DNA from 4 places in the Pantoea sp. X-Soil-ISGK-421 genome. Region 4 is predicted to be linked to each of the others. Evidence: predicted binding sites of a transcription regulator. Region 4 holds the regulator's gene; each other region holds the start of a gene.

Evidence for each region. Region 4 encodes CRP, which controls carbon source genes, mostly activating them, when cyclic AMP is high. Its sites were predicted from a motif close to ATGTGANNNNNNTCACAT; they were not measured.
Region 1: deoC (deoxyribose-phosphate aldolase) is a predicted target of CRP. The motif match lies at 3,546-3,563, and genes of this name have one in related genera.
Region 2: AC6I8K_RS03715 (CdaR family transcriptional regulator) is a predicted target of CRP. The motif match lies at 2,138-2,155, and genes of this name have one in related genera.
Region 3: AC6I8K_RS08875 (6-phosphofructokinase) is a predicted target of CRP. The motif match lies at 2,274-2,291, and genes of this name have one in related genera.

What each region holds. Positions count from the first base shown of each region.
Region 1 is NZ_AP035979.1:3,419,543-3,425,736, reverse strand. Features, by position in the region: gene prfC (peptide chain release factor 3) at 1-181, shown strand, start outside; gene osmY (molecular chaperone OsmY) at 444-1,058, shown strand; gene AC6I8K_RS15830 (DUF1328 domain-containing protein) at 1,152-1,313, shown strand; gene AC6I8K_RS15825 (patatin-like phospholipase family protein) at 1,488-2,540, shown strand; gene AC6I8K_RS15820 (TatD family hydrolase) at 2,537-3,316, shown strand; gene deoC (deoxyribose-phosphate aldolase) at 3,607-4,386, shown strand; gene deoA (thymidine phosphorylase) at 4,479-5,801, shown strand; gene deoB (phosphopentomutase) at 5,896-6,194, shown strand, end outside.
Region 2 is NZ_AP035979.1:832,515-838,708, forward strand. Features, by position in the region: gene dgt (dGTPase) at 1-484, shown strand, start outside; gene degP (serine endoprotease DegP) at 621-2,066, shown strand; gene AC6I8K_RS03715 (CdaR family transcriptional regulator) at 2,253-3,410, shown strand; gene AC6I8K_RS03720 (alginate lyase family protein) at 3,410-4,636, shown strand; gene AC6I8K_RS03725 (DUF3461 family protein) at 4,678-5,070, opposite strand; gene dapD (2,3,4,5-tetrahydropyridine-2,6-dicarboxylate N-succinyltransferase) at 5,364-6,188, opposite strand.
Region 3 is NZ_AP035979.1:1,897,092-1,903,285, reverse strand. Features, by position in the region: gene AC6I8K_RS08885 (PTS sugar transporter subunit IIC) at 1-841, opposite strand, end outside; gene AC6I8K_RS08880 (PTS sugar transporter subunit IIB) at 834-1,148, opposite strand; gene AC6I8K_RS08875 (6-phosphofructokinase) at 1,159-2,139, opposite strand; partial or broken gene dld (D-lactate dehydrogenase) at 2,582-4,268, shown strand; gene AC6I8K_RS08865 (YceI family protein) at 4,383-4,967, opposite strand; gene pqqF (pyrroloquinoline quinone biosynthesis protein PqqF) at 5,103-6,194, opposite strand, start outside.
Region 4 is NZ_AP035979.1:3,730,052-3,736,245, forward strand. Features, by position in the region: gene AC6I8K_RS17290 (LacI family DNA-binding transcriptional regulator) at 1-105, shown strand, start outside; gene AC6I8K_RS17295 (LysE family translocator) at 107-709, opposite strand; gene AC6I8K_RS17300 (hydrolase) at 770-1,786, shown strand; gene AC6I8K_RS17305 (YheU family protein) at 1,789-2,007, shown strand; gene AC6I8K_RS17310 (phosphoribulokinase) at 2,069-2,938, shown strand; gene AC6I8K_RS17315 (OsmC family protein) at 3,019-3,423, opposite strand; gene crp (cAMP-activated global transcriptional regulator CRP) at 3,728-4,360, shown strand; gene AC6I8K_RS17325 (YccS/YhfK family putative transporter) at 4,419-6,194, shown strand, end outside.

The sequences.
Region 1 (6,194 bases), 310 kb from region 4:
CGCGCGTTGGGTTGAGTGTGATGATGCGAAAAAATTCGATGATTTCCAGCGTAAAAATGAAGTGAACCTGGCGCTCGATGGCGGTGACAATCTCACTTATATCGCGCCAACCATGGTGAACCTCAACATCACCCAGGAACGCTATCCTGACGTGAGATTCCGCAAAACGCGCGAGCACTAATCGGCGTTATCGGTAGGGCCTGTGATTTTCACTGGCCCTTTTTTTATGTGTTACAGACTCCTCCTAATTCCGCTATATTTTTCTCTTTTTGGCGATATATCAACCACAAGAGCCAGCAAAAGCTGTAATCCCTACTACTATTATCCTGTCGGACGAGAAAAGAGACCTTTCGGGTTTCATTACGTCCAGTAACTCAGCAACGCCGTTCGTTGCTGGCGCATCCGCAAAAACGGATGAGTTAACTGATAGAAGGATGATATCGATGAATAAGACTAAGATTGCCAAAACCCTGATTGCTGCCCTGGCGGGTTCTGCTCTGCTGAGCGGTGCTGCGTTTGCAGATGAATCAATGTCGCAGAAAGCACAGCAAACCTCCGACAGCGCGGGTGCGAAAATCGATAGCTCTATGAAAAAAGTCGATGGTTATATGGATGACAGCGGCATCACTGCTAAAGCCAAAGCGGCGCTGGTGGATGATGAAGCGATTAAAAGCACGGATATCTCCGTCAAAACGCATGATGGCGTAGTGACCTTGAGCGGCTTCGTCGCTTCTCAGGATCAGGCTGAAAAAGCCGTCGCGCTAGTGCAGAAAGTCGAAGGTGTGAAATCCGTCAGTGACAAACTACACGTTAAAGACAGCAAAAATGCTTCGTTGAAGGGTTATGCGGGCGATACCGCCACCACCAGCGAAATTAAAGCTAAGCTTCTAGCAGATGACATCGTGCCATCGCGCAACGTTAAGGTGGAAACCACCGATGGCGTGGTGCAGTTATCTGGGGACGTGGCGAACCAGGCACAGTCTGATCGTGCTGAGAAAATCGCCAAAGCCATTGAAGGCGTGAAAAGCGTGAAGAATGACCTGAAGGTGAAGTCTTAACGCGAGCGATTCGGCATCATCTGATGCCGATTCGTAATAAAAACAAAGGTGTAAATAAGCAGTTCGATTTTCACAATGGTAAAGGAGAGGCTTATGTTTCGTTGGGGTATTATCTTTCTGGTCATCGCTCTGATTGCTGCAGCATTAGGTTTCGGCGGTCTGGCGGGTACGGCAGCATGGGCAGCTAAAATTGTCTTCATTGTCGGTATTATTCTGTTCCTCGTGAGCCTGTTTACCGGGCGCAAACGACCCTGACTAATGGCGTCATAGACGTCAACCCGCGAGTCATCTAAAGCGGAGACCAGTCATTTGCGGCATACTGTGGAGCCGCAACGATTGCTGAGGCAATTGGTCAGGGAACGACAATGATTGGTTCTCCGGGATGTTGCCTAAGGCGACTCCCTCAGAGCAAACACTGAGGGACATCCATTGGGAACGCGTATTCCACTGACATTAGGTTCATTTGAACCACTAGCATTAACCCCTTTCAAATCCAATAAAATCGCCTTAGTGTGCGAAGGCGGCGGCCAACGCGGCATCTTTACCGCAGGTGTGCTGGATGAGTTCCAACGTGCAGGCTTTAATCCCTTTCAACTGTTGCTCGGCACGTCTGCCGGGGCGCAAAATTTGTCAGCTTTTGTTTGTGGCCAACCTGGCTACGCAAGACGCGTAATTTCCCGTTACACCACCAGCAAACTGTTTTTTGATCCGCTACGATTCGTGCGCGGCGGGCACCTTATCGATCTCGATTGGCTGATTGATATCACCAAAAATGAGTTTCCGCTGGCGCTCAATACCGCTGAAGGGTTGTTTGCCAAAGGCAGCGAGTTCTATATGTGCGCCTGCCGCAGCGACGATTACCGCGCTGAATACTTCAATCCGACCAGCACCAACTGGCATGACATCATTAAAGCCTCAAGTGCGATTCCCGGCTTCTACCGCAGCGGCGTGAAGATGGACGGCGTGAGTTATCTTGATGGTGGCATCAGCGATGCGATTCCGGTGCGCGAAGCCGCGCGCCGTGGCGCGGATACCATTGTGGTGATCCGTACCGTGCCATCGCAGATGTCCTACACGCCGAAATGGTTTAAACGCATGGAGCGCTTTTTGTCCGATAGCGCATTGCAGCCGATGATCAACATCCTGCATCAGCATGAAGAGAGCTATCGCGAGATTCAGCAGTATATCGAGCAGCCGCCGGATAACCTGCGCATCATCGAAATTTGTCCGCCGAAGCCGCTGGCGAGCATGGCGCTCGGCAGCCGCTTGTCATCGCTGAATCAGGATTACCATTTAGGCCGCCGCAGCGGGCGCTATTTCCTCGCCACGCTCGGTCAATGGTTGAGTGATGCCGAGCCGCTGGTTATCCCAACGACGGTAATGCCGCCGGCAGCGGTGGCCAACGAACCGGATAATCGTGCGCTGATTACGCCCGCTCTGGCGGAGAACGATGCAGATTTTGATAAAGGTTCGCTGGCATGAAGTTTATCGATACACATTGCCACTTTGATTTCCCCCCCTTTGTTGACGACGCGCCTGCTAGCATTGCGCGCGCTGCGCAGGCGGGCGTGGAATGCATCATTGTACCGAGCGTGGATGCCAGCCGTTTTGAGCGGGTGACAGAACTGGCGCAGCAGTATCCGGCGCTGTATGCCGCGCTCGGCCTGCATCCGATCAATATTTCAGCGCATCAGGAAGATGCGCACCTTGATCAATTAGAGCGCTGGCTGAAAAAGCCAGATAGCAAACGCGTGGCGATTGGCGAGATCGGACTCGATCTCTACATGGAGGATGCGCAATTCGCTAAACAGACGCGGCTGCTGGATAAGCAGCTCAGGCTGGCGAAGCAATACGATCTGCCGGTGATCCTGCATTCGCGGCGCACCCACGACCAGTTAGCTATGCATCTGCGTCGTCACGATCTGCCGCGCCGTGGCGTGGTACACGGCTTTGCCGGCAGCCAGCAGCAGGCGGAGCGTTTTATCCAGCTCGGTTATGCGATTGGCGTTGGTGGCACCATCACCTATGAACGCGCCAGTAAAACCCGTCATACCATTGCCAATCTGCCGCTAAATGCCCTTTTACTGGAAACCGACGCGCCCGATATGCCGCTGCAAGGTTTTCAGGGCCAGCCCAATCGCCCGGAACGTGCGCGCAACGTGTTTGACGTGCTGTGTCAGCTGCGCAGCGAATCCCCCGACGTGATTGCCGACGCGCTGTGGCAAAACAGCCTGCGCCTGTTTGCGATCCCGGTCTGATTCTCCCCCGACAGATTCTGCATTTACGCTGCCTTACGCCTGATTAACTACATTGATAGAGCGTAAAGTACACTTTTGCGCCCATTTTTGTGATAATAATAACAATGACATTTCAGGCGACTCCCGGCTTGAATTGGGGTTATTTGTGATTGATGTCACTAAATAACTGTATTTTAATGACCAGTTTTCTTTTCTGTGTGACGTAAGACGCAATTTATTGTCACGATTATTGTTAGGATTATCACATTCCCGGTGGGTTGTGCCCGCCGATCTGAATTTTGGAGAGCATCATGACCGACCTGAAAGCAGCAGCACAGCGCGCATTGCAACTGATGGATTTAACCACCCTGAACGAAGACGACACCGATGAGAAGGTGATCGCGCTGTGCCGTCAGGCGAAATCCCCTGCCGGTAACACCGCGGCCATCTGCATCTATCCGCGGTTCATTCCTGCGGCACGTAAAGCGCTGCGCGAACAAGGCACGCCGGAAATCCGCATTGCTACCGTCACCAACTTCCCGCACGGCAACGATGACATCGAGATCGCGCTGGCCGAAACCCGCGCGGCCATCGCCTACGGTGCCGACGAAGTCGACGTGGTGTTCCCGTATCGTGCGCTGATTGCCGGCAATCGTGAGATCGGCTTTGAGCTGGTGAAAGCCTGTAAAGAAGCCTGCGCCGCGGCGAACGTGCTGCTGAAAGTGATCATCGAAAGCGGTGAGCTGAAAGACGAAGCGCTGATTCGTGCGGCTTCGGAAATCGCTATCGATGCGGGCGCAGATTTCATTAAAACCTCAACCGGTAAAGTGCCGGTCAACGCCACGCCAGAAGTGGCGGCGATCATGATGCAAGTTATCCGTGATAAAGGCGTTAAGCAGCAGGTCGGCTTCAAACCGGCTGGCGGTGTGCGTACCGCTGAAGACGCGGCGCTGTATCTGCAACTGGCGGATGACCTTCTGGGCGAAGGCTGGGCGGATGCGCGTCATTTCCGCTTTGGCGCATCTAGCTTGCTGGCAAGCCTGCTCAATACGCTGGGTCACGAAACCGCGACCAGCAAAGCGGGCTACTAATCCTCGCCGTTATCTTTCCGGTGCGCATGAATGCGCACCCTACGTTGTAAGGTCGTCATTTATGGCGACCTTCTCATTCCAGGGAGGCAACCGTGTTCCTGCCACAAGAAATTATTCGTAAAAAACGCGATGGACAGGCGCTGAGTGAAGCGGAGATTCGCTTCTTTATCAATGGCGTGCGCGACAATAGCGTGTCGGAAGGTCAAATCGCCGCGCTGGCGATGACCATCTATTTCCATGATATGACGCTCGACGAGCGCGTGGCGTTGACCATGGCAATGCGCGATTCGGGCACGGTGCTGAACTGGAAATCGCTGAATCTCAACGGCCCGATTGTCGATAAACACTCCACTGGCGGCGTTGGCGATGTGACCTCGCTGATGCTCGGCCCGATGGTGGCAGCGTGCGGCGGTTATGTGCCGATGATCTCCGGGCGCGGTCTCGGCCACACCGGCGGCACGCTGGATAAACTGGAAGCGATTCCTGGCTTCGATATCTTCCCGAGTGACGATCGTTTCCGCCAGATTATTAAAGACGTCGGCGTCGCGATTATCGGCCAGACCAACTCGCTGGCGCCGGCCGACAAACGTTTCTACGCCACGCGCGATATCACTGCCACCGTGGATTCGATTCCACTGATCACCGCCTCGATCCTCGCTAAAAAACTGGCGGAAGGATTGGATGCGCTGGTGATGGACGTCAAGGTGGGGTCCGGCGCCTTTATGCCGACCTTCGAAGCCTCAGAAAATCTGGCGCAGGCGATTGTTGGCGTAGCGAACGGCGCCGGTTGCAAAACCACCGCACTGCTCACCGACATGAATCAGGTGCTGGCGTCCACCGCCGGAAATGCGCTGGAAGTGCGTGAAGCGGTGCAGTTCCTGACAGGGGCTGCCCGTAATCCGCGCCTGCTGGAAGTAACGATGGCGCTGTGTTCGGAAATGCTGATCTCCGGCAAACTGGCCGAGAACGACGCCGATGCGCGCAAAAAGCTGCAGCAAGTGCTGGATAACGGCAAAGCCGCCGAGGTATTTGCTCGCATGGTCGCAGCGCAAAATGGTCCGGTCGATTTCATTGAGCGCATGGACAGCTATTTGCCTGCGCCAACCCTGAGCAAGGCGGTTTACGCCGATCGTGCCGGTATTGTTAGCGCAATGGATACGCGTGCGCTCGGCATGGCGGTGGTTTCGCTCGGCGGAGGCCGTCAGCGCGCCAGCGACAGCATCGATTACAGCGTGGGCCTGAGCGAGATGACCACGCTGGGCACGCAGGTTGACGCGCAGCGTCCGCTGGCGATTATTCACGCCGCGTCGGAAGCGCAGTGGCAACAGGCCGCCGCTGCCGTTAAAGCCGCCATCACGCTGAGCGACAGCGCACCAGCAATCACGCCGGTGGTTTATCGTCGCGTCAGTGAATAACTGGCGCTTCTTCGTGCCAGGCAGCGGCCGTTCGGGTATACTGATCTGATCGCTTTTTTTTGACTTGTCATCGCGCATTGCGCAGGAGACTTGCATGAAACGTGCTTTTATTATGGTTCTCGACTCCTTCGGGATCGGCTCCAGCAAAGACGCCGATAAATTCGGTGATGAAGGATCGGACACGCTCGGCCATATCGCCGAAGCCTGTTTCGAAGGCCGCGCCAATGTTGGTCGCGAAGGCCCGCTGCACTTACCTAACCTGACCAAACTGGGACTCGGCAAAGCGGCTGAACTCTCCACCGGTCGTTTCCCGCCAGGCCTCGATCCCAACGCGGAAATCATCGGTGCGTACGCTTACGCCAGCGAATTATCGTCGGGTAAAGATACGCCGTC
Region 2 (6,194 bases), 2.9 Mb from region 4:
CAGCCATGCGGTTAAGCGGTTCATCGATAACTTACCGGCTATTTTCCAGGGCGATTTTAATCACGCTTTACTGGAGGATGATGGCGAAGAAGGGCGCTTACTGACATTATTTAAAACCGTCGCGCGTCAGCAAGTGTTTAATCATCCAGAAGTCGAGCAGCTGGAATTGCAGGGTTACCGTGTAATTAAAGGTTTGCTGGAAATATACCAGTCATTGCTTTTATTAAACTATGAACAGTTTACTACCTTGATGAACGAGGATTTTCTGGCAAAGCATCCGATTGAAACACGTCTGTTTCATAAGCTTTCCGGAAAACACCGTAAAGCCTATCAACAACACATGCGTTCATTAATCGTTGAGCATAAATATCAGCGCCTATTGTGGGAACGTTATTATCGTGCGCGTCTGATTCAGGACTACATTAGTGGGATGACAGACAATTATGCCTGGGATGAATATCGTCGTTTAATGGCGGTTGAATAAGCGCAGAATTGTAAAGACGAAGAACAATTTTTTACCTTTGCCTAAAACTTTATTAGGAACTTCGCGCTAAAAACTTAATCTCACCATCACGACCACAGCAATGGTCTGGCCGTCATTCTTAGAGAGACACAGATAAATGAAAAAAAACACAATTATGCTGGCGTTGGCGCTGAGTTTCGGCGCAACGGCATTGAGCCCTGTGAGCGTTTTCGCCGCGGAGAGCGCTTCTTCTTCAAGCCAACAGTTGCCAAGCCTGGCACCCATGTTGGAAAAAGTCATGCCTTCCGTGGTGAGTATCAGTGTTGAAGGCAGCACCACGGTTAAAACGCCGCGTATGCCACAGCAGTTCCAGCAATTCTTTGGTGATAATTCTCCGTTCTGCCAGGACGGTTCACCGTTCCAGAGTTCGCCAATGTGCCAAAACGGTGGCGGTGATGGCGGCGGCGCGGATGGCGGTGCTAACGCGCAGAAACAGCAGTTCCGTGCGCTCGGCTCCGGGGTGGTGATCAACGCGGATAAAGGTTATGTGGTGACCAACAACCACGTGGTGGATAACGCCACTAAAATCCAGGTGCAGCTCAGCGATGGCCGTCGCTACGACGCCAAAGTGATTGGTAAAGATCCGCAGTCTGATATCGCGCTGATTCAGCTGCAGGACGCGAAAAACCTCACGGCGATTAAGATTGCCGACTCTGACGACCTGCGTGTGGGTGATTATACCGTGGCGATCGGTAACCCATACGGCCTCGGTGAAACGGTGACCTCAGGGATTGTTTCGGCGCTGGGCCGCAGCGGCCTGAACGTTGAAAATTATGAAAACTTCATCCAAACCGATGCAGCGATTAACCGCGGTAACTCCGGGGGTGCGCTGGTTAACCTTAACGGTGAACTGATCGGGATTAACACCGCGATTCTGGCGCCGGACGGCGGCAACATCGGTATCGGCTTTGCTATCCCCAGCTCGATGGTGAAAAACCTCACCGCGCAGATGGTGGAATACGGCCAGGTGAAACGTGGCGAACTGGGCATTATGGGTACCGAGCTGAATTCCGAGCTGGCGAAAGCGATGAAAGTCGATGCGCAGCGCGGCGCCTTTGTCAGCCAGGTGCTGCCGAACTCCGCAGCGGCAAAAGCTGGAGTGAAAGCGGGTGACGTGGTGGTGTCAATGAACGGTAAAGCGCTGACCAGCTTCGCGGCACTGCGTGCAGAAGTGGGCTCGCTGCCGGTCGGCACCAAGCTGCAGCTCGGTCTGCTGCGCGAGGGTAAACCGGTGAATATCACGGTTGAACTGCAACAGAGCTCGCAGGATAAAGTGCAGTCGGCCACCATTTACACCGGTATTGAAGGTGCCGATCTCAGTAATATCGATACTAACGGCCAGAAAGGCGTGCGTGTCGATAATGTGAAAGCAGGCAGCGCTGCGGCGCGTATCGGACTGAAGAAAGGTGACGTGATTCTGGGCGTAAACCAGCAAGCCGTGGCGAATCTCGGCGAGCTGCGTAAGGTACTCGACACGAAACCTTCTGTATTGGCACTGAACGTACAGCGCGGTGATAGCAGTCTGTATCTGCTGATGCAGTAAGTTTCCAGGTTATTGATAATAGGCGAGCTTTGGCTCGCCTTTTTTATGTCTGTGCAAATGTCCGGTACTGAATGTGACGCTTACCGCAAATCCCGCAGAATCTCCTTGGCTATGTGCAGTTGCACAATGTCAGCGCCTTAAAAGGATGCGTATTCTGTCGGTTCGTCCTTTTCTCCGGAGTGATTGATGGCCACTTATCATCTCGATGCGCGACTGGCTCAGGATATTGTTGCCCGCACGATGCAAATTATTGATAGCAATGTCAACGTGATGGATGCGCGCGGCCGCATCATTGGCAGTGGCGATCGTGAGCGGATTGGCGAATTGCACGAAGGGGCGCTGCTGGTACTGTCTCAAGGCCGCGTAGTGGATATTGATGAAGCGGTGGCAAAACATCTGCACGGCGTGCGTCCTGGCATCAATTTGCCGCTACGTATTGATGGCGACATCGTCGGCGTTATCGGTTTGACCGGTCAACCGGCGACGCTGCGTCATTACGGCGAGCTGGTGTGTATGACCGCCGAAATGATGCTGGAACAGGCGCGTTTGCTGCATATGCTGGCGCAGGACAGCCGTTTGCGTGAAGAGCTGGTGCTGAATCTGGTGCGCAGCGAAACCTTATCGCCAGCGCTGAGCGAATGGGCGCAGCGGCTCGGTATCGATCTTAATCAGCCACGTGTGGTTGCGGTGGTGGAAGTTGACAGCGGTCAGCTCGGCGTTGATAGCGCCATGTCCGAACTCCAGCAGTTACAAACGCTGCTGACCACGCCAGAACGTGACAACCTGATTGCGATTGTTTCACTCACTGAAATGGTGGTGCTAAAACCGGCACTGAATGCGCATGGGCGCTACGATCAGGACGATCATCGTCGTCGGGTTGATCAACTGCTGCAACGTATGAAGGAGAGCGGGCAAGTGCGGATGCGCATTGCGCTCGGCAACTACTTTACCGGCCCCGGCAGCATCGCACGTTCGTACCGCACCGCGCGCACCACTATGATGGTGGGCAAGCAGCGCATGCCCGAACAGCGCAGCTATTTTTATCAGGATCTGGTGCTGCCGGTACTGCTCGACAGTTTACGCGGCGGCTGGCAGGCCAACGAACTGGCGCGCCCATTGGTGAAACTAAAAAGTATGGATAACAATGGTTTGCTGCGACGCACGCTGGTGGCATGGTTCAGCCATAACGTGCAACCCAGCGCGACAGCACGCGCGCTGTTTATTCATCGTAATACGCTGGAGTATCGACTCAATCGTATTTCCGAGCTTACCGGACTCGATCTGGGCAACTTTGACGATCGTTTGCTGCTGTATGTGGCGCTACAACTGGATGAGCAGAGTTAATGAAGACACTGTGGATGGCGCTAGTGTGGCTGTACAGCGCAATAAGTATGGCCAACGAACCGGCCTTTCTGTCATTAAGCGATCTTCAGCGGGTTAAGCAGCAGCTGACGCAGCATCGCGCTGCGCCACCGACGGTCGCAGCCTGGCATCAGCTGCAACAGCAGGCAGACAACGCGCTGAAGCATCCCAATCCCAGCGTCATAGATAAAGGCATGCTGCCGCCGAGCGGTTCGAAGCAGGATTATTTGAGCCTAAGCGCCTATTGGTGGCCGGATGCCAGCAAAGCCGACGGCCTGCCGTGGCAGCGTCGCGACGGCGAAGTGAATCCCGCCAGTAAAAACGGTCAGAGTGATGGCGTGCGGCTGGCGCGTTTTACTGCCGATTTCCAGGCACTAACGTTGGCCTGGTATTTCTCTGGCGATCAACGCTATGCCGATAAAGCGCTGGCGATGATGCGTCACTGGTTTATCCATCCCGACAGCCGTATGCATCCCAACCTCAATTTTGCGCAAGGCATTCCGGGAAGATCCGCTGGACGCCATGATGGCGTGCTGGATGGGCGCTATTTTGCCACGCGCGTGGTGGATGCATTGACCTTGCTTCGCAACGCGCCGGGCTGGCAGCCTGCAGATCAGCAGGCGATGCAGCAGTGGTTTAGCGAGTATCTGCACTGGCTGCGGCACAATCCGCTAGCACTCAAGGAAGCGGCGGCGGCGAATAATCATGGCAGTTGGTATTGCACGCAGGTGGCGGGAATAGCGTGGTATCTGGGCGATCGCGAGACGGTAAAAGCGATGGTGGCGCTGGCACGCAGTAAACTTGCGCTGCAAATTCGTGCCGATGGCAGCCAACCAGCCGAGCTGGCGCGCACCCGATCCTTCCATTACAGCTACTTCAATCTGCAGGCTCTTACCGCATTGGCGCAGCTTGCCAGTAAGGCGGGGCTGGGAGATTTATGGCATAACCAGCAGCAAAGCGGTTCGTTGCTGGATGCGCTTGACGCGATGGCGCCCTATAGCGATGCCAACAAAGTCTGGCCGTGGAAAAACCGCGATCGGGTGAGCCAAAGGATCATTCCGCTGCTTTCAATGGCTGACAACAGCCTGCAGCAGCCGCGTTATCAGCAGTGGATCACGCAGACGCGATGGACGGATCAACAAAGTGGGGCGGTGCTGCAGGCACAGCGCGATACCTGGCTGCTTTCGCTGCCTTATCAGCAGCCATAAAAAAGGCCAGCATTAGCTGGCCTCTCATCTAAAGCGGGAAATTAACGATTATTGCGGGTCAGCTGATCGAGGTCAGATTCGATCTCAGCGATCTTGTTAGAGACCACGCTTTCCAGATGGCGCAGATCCGCCAGAATTTTACGCTTCAGATCCACTTCAACCTGGTCGCGCTGGCAAATCTGGTCCAGCTCATCAATCACGTAACGCAGGTTCGGGCTGATTTCCTGAACTTCTTTGTAACCCTGGCTGGTGTGATCGGCGACAACGGTTTTACGCTGACGTGGGTATTTGAATTTCACGCTTTTGGCGAAGAATTCACCTTTGTCTTTGCGGAAGTAAATTTTAAGAATGTCGTTGTTTGCTTCCTGACGCAGGCTGTAACGGTCGATGTCGTCAGGGTTGCTGATACCTAAGCTTTTCAGGTTGTCGTACATAGCGTTTATATTCCATCTAAGAGTGGGTGAGCGCGCAGGACTATCATCATCATTCGGGATGCAGCAGAAACGCGGCAACCGGAACGCTTACGGCATACTTAATCAACTGTAGACACAAAAACCGGGATGAACAGTGCGCGACCGGAGTTAACTTGGCGCGGATTATGAACTGTTTGAAAAATAAACGCACGTGTTAATTCGCGGCGCGAAACAGGTAAATCAGGCGGGGGTGTAAACAAATAATTACGGGCCTGTAAGCAGGCCCGTCAGGAAGATTTTAAGGCAGGAGAAGCTTAGTCGATGCTACGCAACAGCTCGTTAATACCTGTTTTGCTCAGTGTTTTAGCATCAACCTTCTTCACGATTACCGCGCAGTACAGGCTGTAGCTGCCATCTTTAGAAGGCAAGTTTCCTGAAACCACGACAGAACCGGCTGGAACGCGGCCATAATGCACTTCGCCCGTTTCGCGGTCGAAGATTTTGGTGCTTTGGCCGATGTAAACGCCCATGGAGATTACTGAACCTTCTTCGACGATCACGCCTTCAACGATTTCTGAACGTGCACCAATGAAGCAATTATCTTCAATGATGGTTGGGTTAGCCTGCAGCGGCTCCAGCACGCCACCGATGCCCACGCCGCCTGACAGGTGGACGTTTTTACCGATCTGCGCGCAAGATCCCACGGTCGCCCAGGTATCCACCATGGTGCCTTCATCAACATAAGCGCCGATGTTGACGTAAGAAGGCATCAGCACGGTATTACGCGCGATGAATGCGCCCTGACGCACTGCAGCAGGTGGTACAACGCGGAAACCGGCGTTTTTGAAGCGCGCTTCATCCCAGCCAGCAAATTTCATCGGCACTTTATCGTAGAAACGGGTTTCAGAACCTTCCATTACCTGGTTGTCGTTGATGCGGAACGACAACAGTACAGCTTTCTTCAGCCACTGATGCGTTACCCACTCACCGTTGATCTTTTCAGACACGCGCAGTTCACCGCTATCCAGCAGGCCAATAACCTGGGTGATAGCATCGCGGGTCGCGCTGTCTACGCTAGATGGCGTGATGTCGGCGCGGCGCTCAAAGGCAGATTCGATAACGCTCTGTAACTGTTGCATATTTAT
Region 3 (6,194 bases), 1.8 Mb from region 4:
ACAGACGTACGCCGCTGTACAGTACGAACACACCGCACACGAACTGAATTGACTGCATAAAGGCATACATCAGGTAATTCATGCCGTTGCTGTATTGGCCGATAAATTCCGGACCCGCGGCGACCGCAGGAATCAGGTACATCGGCACCATCACCACCGCCATCGACAGATAGGTGTCCTGCAGGAATTTAAAGTTGTCGGGCAGTTTGAGATCTTCAGTGGAGCGCGAACCTTTGCCCACCACTTTCGCCACCGCCGCCGTCAGCAGATAGCCGATGGTGCAGAAGTGGCCGAGCGCCACATCGTCGGAATCCGTAATGCGACGCACCACGGGTTGCGCCAGCGCCGGCATCACCACCGCCATAATGCCGCCAAAAATGCCGCCGGTAAGGATCAGAGGTAAACCTGTCAGCCCCGCTTTATAGCCAATCACCGCACCGATCGTCGCCATCCACAGCAGCGCCTGACCCGTCAGGAAGATGTATTTGAACGGTGTCAGACGCGCGATGATGATGTTGACGATAAAGATCACCAACAGCGTCAGCGCCACTTCTGAACCCAGCTCGCGGTTTGCTAACCCGGCAATGGCGGCAACGTCAGTGATATAACCCTGCATGCCAAAACCGTGGGTAAAAATGGTGTTCAGGAAGGTCAGCGTACCGACAATTATGTTGATACCGGCCATCATAATTAAGAAACCGAGCAGGGTTTTAAAAGTGCCTTCCACCACCTTACCCGCCGATTTTTTTTGCAGCAGCAGACCAATCAGGGCAATAAAGGCGATCAGTATTGACGCCTGCCCTAATAAGTCTTTTACCAGGAAGTCGATCACACTATTCATGGTTAGCAACCTTTAAGTTACGTTCTTTCATAAACGCCACGATTTTCTCTTCAATTTCCGCTTTGTCTGTCAGCTTGTTGAGAATAATCACCCGCTTGATCTGCTCCGGGCTGGCATCGGCATTTAACACATCAGCAAATGCTTTCTGAGTTAAAATCATGTCGGATTTAAAGGCGTTGGCTTCAGAAATGGTGGTGTGATCGATATCCGCATCGATTTCGAGTTTCTTTAATACCGACTTGGCGCTCATCTCAATCGCAAAGCTTGAACCCAGACCACATCCACAGACACATAATATTTTCAGCATGGCTATTTCCTCACAGAATTTGCAGTTGTTTAGCGAGTTTATAATGATGCCCTTCAGTATCGACCAGGCGTTTTTTCATGCTTATTAAATCAATCGGAATCGGTCGATTACTACCATTAATAATGACCGCTTTATTGCGCATTCCCGACTGAATACAACGCGCGACTTCACTGGCCATAATGGTGCCCTGATATATCTCTTCACAGGTGGGATCGCCATTACGCAGGCCATAACCGATGATTGTTTTACGAATACGTACACCAATTAACGGTTCAATTTGTTTAATTAAGGTATCGATGGCGCCCTGAAAGCCCGGCGAATATTCGCGGGTATAGCCTTCTGAGCACAAAATAATCACGCTGTTCTGTGCCGCCAGCCGCTGCGTGATGCGCGTGGCCAGTTCTTGTGGCGCAATCTGGCATTCGGGAATCAGCGCAAAATCCGCATTAGATTTAATCGCCGACTGCAAGGTTAATTCACCGCAATATCCCCCAAGCAGTTCCACCATAAATACGCGGCCGGTTAACGCACGGCCGGTATTGCGTAATTTTGCCACCTCTTTTAATACCTGCTCACAGGCAGTGGAAAAACCGATGCTGTAATCACTGCCAAAGACGTCGTTATCAATGGTCATGCCGACGCCAAAACAGTTGACGCCAAATTCACTCAGCGTGTGCAGAAATTGTAATGACCCATCACCGCCGGCCATAATTAATACATCGATGCGCAACGACTTAAGATGTTTAGCGATCATTTCATATTCAGGGCGAATTAATTTCCTGCTGGTTCGTCCTGACTGCATAACCGGAATAGAAGCGATAGCGTAATCCACTAAATCACGTTGAGATATTTCCTGATGATTGTTTTCCAGCAAGCCTGGAATGCCGCCATTGAATAACACCATTTCGGCCTGGGTTAGGCGTGATATCTGATACACAAAGTTATTAATCCCGGTTACATCACCACCGCTGATCACTATGCCAATTCTCATTGTCATCATCCTTTATGCTGTGCGTCTGGAATTCATTCTTCCGTTTAACCGAGTTGTTATTTGCAACAGACATCACACTTTTGCCATGTATTTACCAATGATGATCATTGACAGCATCTTAATTAGGTTTAATTTTGTGACTTAAATCACATGGCACTTATACGCTCAAATTAAAAATAAGGGTAGAAATCATATGCTTATATTTATTTTACGCAGTAAAACCAATGGCGCTAATTAACGCCCTTCCCGCTCTTTTTCTTTCGATCTATTTTGTGATTTCCCGCGCACTTTTATCGGTTTCTGACGATTATTCCGCAAAAGTTAAAGGGATAATGATTACGTGCGTTATTTACGTGTCAGGTCCAGTGAGTGATTGACTCAATGCAGCTGCGCTTGTCCAATACCGTGGCTGATAAAGAATAAAGAATAAAGAAGAGAGAAGATGAGTATCCAGAATGACATGTTGCGTAAGTTGGCTGACGTGGTGGGCGGCAAACAGCTATTAACCCATGCGGATGATAAAGCCTGGTACTTAAAGGGGTTCCGCATCGGGCGTGGCGAAGCGCTGGCAGTGGCGTTACCGCAAACCCTGTTGCAGCTGTGGCAAACCCTGCAGGTGTGTGTGGCGCACGATGCGATCGTTCTGATGCAAGCATCAAATACCGGCGTCACCGGCGGTTCAACACCCGACGGCAATGATTACGACCGCGATATTGTGATCATCAGCACCCGCCAACTCAAAGGCGTGCAGGTGATCGATCAGTCGCGTCAGGTGATTGCCTTTCCCGGCACCACCTTGACCGAACTTGAGCACACCTTGCAACCGCTGGGCCGCGAGCCGCATTCGGTGATTGGTTCGTCCTGCATCGGTGCCTCGGTGGTTGGTGGCATTTGTAATAATTCTGGTGGTTCGCTGATTCGGCGCGGCCCTGCTTTTACCGAAAAATCACTGTTCGCCCGCATTCACGATGATGGTCGTTTAGAGCTGGTCAACCATCTCGGCATCGAGTTGGGCGAGACGCCGGAAGCGATGCTGGAAAACCTGACGCAGCAGCGCTATCAAACCGGCGATCAACCCGACTGGCAAGGGAAAATCTGGGCCGATGATTACGCCGACCGCCTGCGTGATGTGGCAGCCAACTCCCCAGCGCGTTTTAATGGCGATCTGCGTTACCTGCACGACAGCGCTGGCAGCGCCGGTAAAGTGGTGGTGTTCGCCGTGCGCTTACCCACCTTTGAAGCCAGCGCCGGCAGCGATACCTTGCACCCACGATGAAAGCGTGCTGGTGTCACTGCGGCGTTTCCTGTTAACCCGAATGAGCGACCTGCCGCTGCAGGCAGAATATATCCATCGCAACGCCTTCGATTTAACCGTGCGCTACGCCAAACATATGTATCTGGCGATCCGCAAACTCGGCCCGCAGGCGATCCCACAGATGATGGCGAATAAAGCCAAATGGGATGTGCGCGTCAGTCATCTGCCGTTCCTGCCGCGCAATTTTGTTGATCGGGTGCTGCAATGCTTTAACCAACTGACACCGAGCTTTATCGCGCCGCGCATCATGGATTATCGCAGCGAATATCAGCATCATCTGATGATCAAAGTAGAGTCGCCGCAAACCGCCGAGTTACAGGCATTGTTGCAGCAGTTCTTCGCTGACCAGCAAGGCGGTTTTTTCCATTGCGATGCCCGCGAAGCGGCAGATGCCTTTTTGGTGCGTTTCGGCGTGGGTGGCTGCACCATTTCCTACTGCGATGCGCTGGGATACAACCCCAACGAGCGGCTGGTGGCCTTTGACGTGGCGCTGCGCCGTAATGATGACGCGTGGCGCTTAACGCTGCCGGATCATCTGGCGGCGCAGGTGCAGGTTGATTCATGTTGCGGTCACTTTTTCTGTTTCGTGAATCACCAGGATTACGTGCTAAAACCGGGCTACGACGCCAAAGTGTTTAAAGAGGAGGTGAAGCGGTATCTGGCGCAGCGCGGCGCGAAATATCCAGCCGAACATAATGTCGGGCATCTTTATCAGGCTTCATGCGAGCATGTTGAGCACTGGAAACAGCTTGATCCCACTAACAGTTGTAATCCAGGGATTGGCAAAACCAGTAAGAAGAAGTTTTGGTCGTAGATTTGCACGAACTGTAGCGGCGCGATTTATCGCGCGCTTTCGACGTTGCCAGATGAGGCACTGCGCCCATCAAGGCATTGCGCGATAAATCGCGCCGCTACGAATCAGGGCTAATTATTTGGCATACGCTTCAGTGGAAATCGTCAAGGTCACATCATCGCTCACGGCGGGCACATATTTATCCAGTTTGAAGTCTGAACGCTTAATCACGCCGCTGGCATCAAAACCAATCGCCTCTTTCTTCACCATTGGATGCATACCTTGCTGATTCAGCGTGGCATGTAACGTCACCGGCTTGGTGATGCCTTTCAACGTCAGGTTACCTTCCACGTCGAACTTGTTATCGCCCTTCGCCACCACTTTGGTGCTGTGAAATACCGCTGAAGGATATTTCGCGGTGTCGAAATACTCCGCGCCCAGGAACTCTTTGGTCAGCGCCGGTACATGGGTATCAATTTGCGTAATCGGCAGGGTGACATCAACGCGCGACTGCTGTGGCTGATCCTTATCAAACACGATGGCGCCTTTGCTGTTAGGGATGTCGGCGGTGGGATGTGAGAAGCCAAAGTGCGTCCAGGTAACGATGACCGAGGTGTGCGCCGGGTCGAGATCATAATGCATTGCTGCAGCCTGTGACAAAGGGGCGTATAGCGTAGCCGCCGCCAACAGTGGCAGCGCAAGGCGAGTAACGTTTTTCACTAGCTGTTCCTTTTAGATCGGGATAATCCAATGAGTTTCGCCTGTTAACCGGCAACTAACCAGTGAAGAGATTTGCTGGTGACTGTCAAATATATTCAAAAATATCAGTAGGAAACTGTTCAGGTGCGATACAGTTTATCCTGTCTCTTTTTTCACCAGAATCAACCAGCGATGCCGTTCTCGCAGCAGGAGATAATGAAGTTTCGCCAGTTGCGATAGCGTCAGCGCCTGAATCGCCGCGTGATTGAGCGTTGCTAAGCCTTGCTGCTTGCGCAGCGTTTCAATCGCCTGTTCGCCATTGTCTTTGCCTGCGCATTGCGCCAGTAGGCTGGTCTGCCGGGTCTTCAGCATCTCTGGCGTTAGCGCGGCGATCTCCGCCATACTTGCACGCATAAATTGCTTGCAGTGGCTAAGCAGTGCGCGCCACGCAATGTCCGGCGATTGCAGCGCCAGCACTAATCCATCGACATCCGCCACCCGTTGATAGCGCGCGGAAACCACGTATCCAATCTGTTGATCCACCCGCAGCCGCTGGAAAAAACGCGTTTCCAGCATCATCGCCAGCACCCGTAACGTTGCCAGGCTGGCATCGTCAGCGTGCGGCAACGGCATAAACAGCAGCAGCGCGTGATCGTGCCCGTCGCAGTTGATGGGCACAATGCCGCGCTGTAGGCGCGCGGGTTTTGCATAGCGCGCCAGTTCGGGCGTGAAGTCACTCAGCAAATGCGCCACGCGCTGGCGTAATGCGCTATCTACGCCACACCACGCCGCCAGCCATTGCGGCTGTTCCCTCGGCCGCAGCAAGCGGGTCGGCAATGCCGCCAGCAACTGACGAATCACGATGGAAGGATTTGATGCGGCGGGTTGCTGCAGCACGGGTGCATCTAACGCCAGCAAGGCCTGATGCACGCTCAGCAAAGCGCGATCGGCGGCTGCAGGCAAATTGAGTACTAACTGCCAGCTGCCCTGTTTTTGCTGCCAGCTCCCGCTGCCACCTGCATGGCGTAACTCCGCCAGCACCGGGCGCAACAGGCGCTGGCGAGACTGCGCTTCTTCTTCGCTCAATGTCTGATAAAACGCCGGACGCAGCAGCAGCGTCTCAACCTGACTTATCGGCGCGATTAACGGCAGCGGCTGCGCCACAGGCGGCAGTCGGGGTAAAGTCATCGTTGTTGAGCTGGGGAAGAAACCAAAGGTTGCGGGCCTGGTGACGGCAAGGGGCTGTGG
Region 4 (6,194 bases):
GGGGCACGCAGCGTGCAATTGCTGCTGCAGCGCATCCGGCAGCCGAACTCACCGGTGGTGCAGGAAGTGTTGCCGTGGAAGCGCGTAGAACGCGCTTCCAGTTAACTCAGCGCCAAATCAGCAACACGCACGCGGCAGTGAGTAAACCCATCGCCAGATTGAAGATTTTCCACGCGCGTGGGCTGCGCAGCAGACGTCCAATCAGCGAGCCAAAGCCCATCCAAATCACGCCAGAGACCACGTTCACCAGCGCCATGCCGATGCTGATCGCCACCACCGAATGCAGATATTCGCTGCCTGCCAGGCTAAAGCTCGCCACCGCACCCAGCGCCATCAGCCAGGCTTTCGGGTTGATCAGCTGCAGCAAACCGCCTTGCCAGAACGGCATTTGCTTCACCGTAACCTCATCGGTTTCCAGCTTTTCATACTCGGCGGTGGCGATTTTCCACGCCAGCCACAGGAGATAAAGGCTACCGGCAATTTTCAGGATCAGATGCAGTGAAGGATAAAGCAGGATAAGACCGCCAATGCCAAATGCCACCATCAGCAACATGACTTGCATGCCGATCATGATACCAATGAGCAGCGGAAGGGTGCGCAGGAAGCCAAAATTAGCACCCGAGGCCGTAAGTAACATATTATTGGGCCCGGGCGTGATGGCCGCGACCCAGAGAAAACCTAACATTGATAAAAAAAGACTCAGTTCCATGTATATTCGGGTGCTCCTCACCCAGTAAAGCGAACAACCCATCGAAGCTATCAGCGACTTATGCATCAGACAAGCCTTTACCCAAGCTATTTTGATCGCCCCAGCGGCGAGCGCTTTAAACCACTGCGCGGATTCACTAACGCGCATCTGCAAACGCTGCTGCCGCGCATTCTACGTCGCCGCGTTACCTTACGTCCGCACTGGCAGCGTCTTGACCTGCCGGACGGCGATTTTGTTGATTTAGCGTGGAGTGAAGACCCGGCGCAGGCGCGTCATAAGCCGCGCATGGTGATGTTTCACGGTCTGGAAGGCAGCTTTCGCAGTCCCTACGCGCACGGCCTGATGCAGGCGTGTCAAGCGCGTGGCTGGCTGGCGGTGGTAATGCACTTCCGCGGCTGCAGCGGCGAACCGAACCGCTTAAAGCGCATCTATCACTCCGGTGAAACCGAAGACGCAACCTACTTTCTTAACTGGCTGCAGCGCGAATGGGGCACCGTGCCAACCGCCGCCGTCGGCGTATCCCTGGGCGGCAACATGCTCGCTTGCCTGCTGGGTCAGCAAGGTCACGATGTACCGATTGATGCGGCCATTGCCATCTCGGCGCCGCTGGCGCTCGAGCCATGCAGCACCAAACTGGATGTCGGCTTCTCGCGTTTCTATCAGCACTATTTGCTGACGCGGCTGAAGAAAAACGCCACGCGTAAATTACACGCCTGGCCCGGCACGTTGCCGGTCGATCTCGCCCAACTGCGCGCTTTTCGCCGCTTACGCGAATTTGATGATGCGATAACCGCACGTGCGCACGGTTTTATTGACGCGAACGACTATTATCAACGTGCCAGCGCGATGCCGCTGCTGACCGGCGTGCGTAAACCGCTGCTGATTATTCATGCGCAAGACGATCCCTTTATGACCGATGCGGTTATTCCGCAACCTGACCAGCTTTCAGCATCGATTCAGTATCAACTGACGCAGCAAGGCGGCCACGTTGGCTTTGTCGGCGGCACCTTGCTTAAACCGAAAATGTGGCTGGAACAGCGCGTACCCGATTGGCTCTCAACGTATCTGGATGTGTAATTGTGATTATTCCCTGGCAAGAACTCGAAGCGGACACGCTGGAAAACCTGATTGAAACCTTTGTGTTACGCGAAGGTACTGATTATGGCGAGCAGGAACGCAGTTTACTGCAAAAAGTTGCCGACGTGCGCCGCCAGCTGGAGCGTGGCGATGTGGTGCTGGTGTGGTCGGAACTGCATGAATCCATCAATATCATGCCAAAAGGTGAATTCCGCGGCTGATGCACCCCGCGGCAATTCGTGGTAACAATGCTCATCGCCGGACCTCACAGGGAGCTCTGTTATGTCAGCCAGGCATCCAATTATTGCCGTTACCGGTTCCAGCGGCGCCGGAACCACTACCACCAGCCTTGCCTTCCGTAAGATTTTCCAGCAGCTGAATTTGCATGCAGCGGAAGTAGAAGGCGACAGTTTCCATCGCTTCACGCGTCCGGAAATGGACATGGCGATCCGCAAGGCGCGCGATCTGGGTCGCCATATCAGTTACTTCGGCCCGGAAGCCAACGACTTCGGCTTGCTTGAGCAGACGTTCAGGCATTACGGCCAAACCGGTTTGGGCGAATCGCGTAAATATTTGCACACATACGACGAAGCCGTGCCGTGGAATCAGGTGCCGGGCACTTTCACCCCCTGGCAACCGCTGCCGGAGAACACTGATGTGCTGTTCTATGAAGGCTTGCACGGCGGCGTGGTCACGCAGCAGCAAAATGTCGCAGAGCATGTCGATTTGCTGGTTGGCGTAGTCCCGATTGTTAATCTTGAGTGGATTCAGAAGCTGGTGCGCGACACGGGCGAGCGCGGTCATTCGCGTGAGGCGGTGATGGATTCGGTGGTGCGTTCGATGGAGGATTACATCAACTTCATCACGCCACAGTTCTCACGCACCCACATTAACTTCCAGCGTGTGCCAACCGTTGATACGTCCAACCCATTTGCGGCACGCGAAATTCCGTCGCTCGACGAAAGTTTCGTAGTGATTCATTTCCGCGGTCTGGAAGGCATCGCGTTCCCCTATCTCCTGTCGATGATTCAGGGATCGTTTATCTCCCACATCAATACGCTGGTGGTGCCGGGCGGAAAAATGGGACTGGCGATGGAGCTGATTATGCTACCGCTGGTGCAGCGACTCATTGAAGGGAAGCGGATTGAGTGAGTGTCATTGGTCGCCATGAATGGCGACCCTACGAAATGAGAGCGTTTTGTAGGGTGCGCATTAATGCGCACCTGCCAGCATTAAAGCGCGATCACTTCGTAGCTATGCGTAATTTCCACGCCTTTGCCCAGCATGATCGCCACCGAGCAATATTTTTCCGCTGACAAATCAACAGCGCGTGAAACCGCCTTGTCGCTCAACGCTTTGCCGCTGACGATGAAGTGGAGATTGATGTGGGTAAAAATACGTGGCGCTTCTTCCCGACGTTCTGAAGTGAGTTTCACTTCGCAATCGGCGACATCGCTGCGCCCTTTTTGCAGGATCGACACCACATCAATAGCGCTACAACCGCCCGCCGCCATCAGCACCATCTCCATTGGACTTGGCGCTTTATCACCGGAATTACCGTCCATTAATACCTGATGGCCGGATGAGGATTCTCCGAGAAAGGTCAAACCTTCCACCCATTTCACTCGTGCCTGCATTATTCTTTCTCCTGAAGAGGCGGTTTTGCCGCCAGAGTACGCTTTCACCTGACAAACAGCAATCCAGAGTAATCCCCCTTCTGCTGAAGCGAGACAACACAAGACAGCTCGCTAAAGCTGTGCTACAAACAGTGCTGAAAATATTTTCGTCATTACAGACGAAGGCGGGAAGAATCAAAAGCGTAGCTTAAGAGTCCACCCGGAATAATTTTTCCTTTACTGGAAACGCTCGACGATTAAACCGCCTGACAGGGAAAAATGCCCCCTGTATTTTGGGCACGATTACAACAGAGGATAATAGCGAATGGTTCTCGGCAAACCGCAAACAGACCCTACACTCGAATGGTTCCTGTCCCATTGCCATATTCACAAATATCCATCCAAAAGCACGCTCATCCATCAGGGTGAGAAAGCGGAAACGCTGTACTACATCGTGAAAGGTTCCGTAGCGGTACTGATTAAAGATGAAGAAGGCAAAGAGATGATTCTCTCCTATCTCAATCAGGGAGATTTTATCGGCGAACTCGGTCTTTTCGAAGAAGGCCAGGAACGCAGTGCTTGGGTGCGTGCGAAGTCTGCCTGCGAAGTGGCTGAAATTTCATACAAAAAATTCCGTCAGCTGATTCAGGTAAACCCGGATATTTTAATGCGACTTTCGTCGCAAATGGCGCGTCGTCTGCAAGTGACATCTGAGAAAGTGGGCAACCTTGCCTTCCTCGATGTGACCGGACGTATCGCGCAAACGCTGCTAAATCTGGCCAAACAGCCAGATGCGATGACTCACCCGGACGGGATGCAAATCAAAATCACCCGTCAGGAGATTGGTCAGATCGTGGGCTGCTCACGCGAAACCGTGGGTCGTATCCTGAAAATGCTGGAAGATCAGAATCTGATCTCCGCACACGGTAAAACCATCGTCGTTTACGGCACCCGCTAATTTCTTCTCACCCACGGCGTGATGGCAACATCGCGCCGTTTCTATTTGCGATGAGCTGATGTGGCGCCGAATCATCTATCATCCTGAAGTTAACTATGCGCTGCGGCAAACGCTGGTGCTGTGCCTGCCTGTGGCTCTCGGCTGGCTGTTTGGCGATCTGCAAAAAGGTCTGCTGTTCTCGTTAGTGCCTGCCTGTTGCAATATGGCGGGGCTGGATACGCCGCACAAACGCTTCTTCAAACGCCTGATTGTAGGGGGTTCGCTGTTTGCCACCGGCAGTTTCCTGATGCAAATCCTCACCGCGTACCAAATTCCGCTGCCGCTGATTTTGCTGGCGCTGCCGCTGCTGATTGGCGTGACCGGTGAAATCGGCCCACTGCATGCGCGCCTGCTCCCCGCGACGTTAATCGCCGCCATCTTTACGCTCAGTTTAGTGGGACGCATGCCGATGTGGGTGCCGCCGCTGCTCTACATAGGCGGCACGCTGTGGTACGGCTTGTTCAACTGGTTCTGGTTCTGGCTGTGGAAAGAGCAGCCGATGCGCGAATCGCTTAGCCTGCTGTTCCGTGAGCTGGCCGATTATTGCGATGCCAAATACACCTTACTGACGCAGTTGACCGATCCGGAAAAAGCGCTGCCCCCCCTGCTGGCACGCCAGCAAAAGGCGGTCGATCTCATCACGACCTGCTACCAGCAAATGCACATGTTGTCGGCCAGCCGTGATAACAGCCACAAACGTCTGACACGCGCTTTTCAGGTGGCGCTGGATTTACAGGAACACATCTCGGTGAGTTTGCATCAGCCCGAAGAGGTGCAAAAGCTCGTGGAGGAGAGCCACGCCGAAGCGGTGATTCGCTGGAACGCCAAAATCATCTCAGCCCGGCTGCGCGTGCTGGCCGATGCGATCCTCTACCATCAATTACCCGATCGTTTTCACATGGAGAAACAGCTCGGCGCGCTGGAGAAAATTGCGCGCCAGCATCCGGATAATCCGGTCGGCAACTTCTGCCTGTATCACTTCAGTCGCATCGCCCGCGTGTTGCGCACGCAGAAGCCACTCTACACACGTGACCTGATGGCCGATCGCCAGCGCCGTTTGCCGCTGTTGCCGGCGTTGCGCAGTTATCTGTCGTTCAAATCTTCCGCGTTACGCACCGCCGCTCGTTTCGCCGTGATGCTGATGTTTGGCAGCGCGTTGGCGCTGTTCTTCAACATTCCCAAACCTTACTGGATTCTGATGACCATCATGTTCGTCAGCCAGAACGGCTACAGCGCGACACGCGTGCGTATTCAGCACCGTGCGCTGGGCACCTTTGCGGGTTTGCTGATCGCTGCCGCCTCGCTACAGCTGGCGGTGCCGGAATCGATCACGCTGCTGTTTATGCTGGGGATCACGCTGGCAAGTTATCTGATCACGCGGAAATATTATGGCTGGTCGATGATTGGCTTCACCGTCACCGCAGTGTATTCGCTGCAGCTGCTGTCACTTAACGGCGCGCAATTTTTACTGCCACGCATGATGGATACCCTGATGGGCTGTTTGATTGCCTTCGCCGGGATGATTTGGTTGTGGCCGCAGTGGCAAAGCGGGCTGCTGCGCAAGAACGCACACGATGCGCTGGAAGCGTATCAGGATGCCTTGCGACTGTTGCTGGGACCGGAACAGTCGCCCGAGAAACTGGCTTATCAGCGCATGAAGGTTAATCAGGCGCACAATGCGCTGTTCAACTCATTGAACCAGGCATCGAGCGAGCCGGGCTTTAACCTGCAATATCTAAAAGATATGCGCATGTGGGTAACGCACAGTCAGTTCATTGTCGAGCATATTAACGCC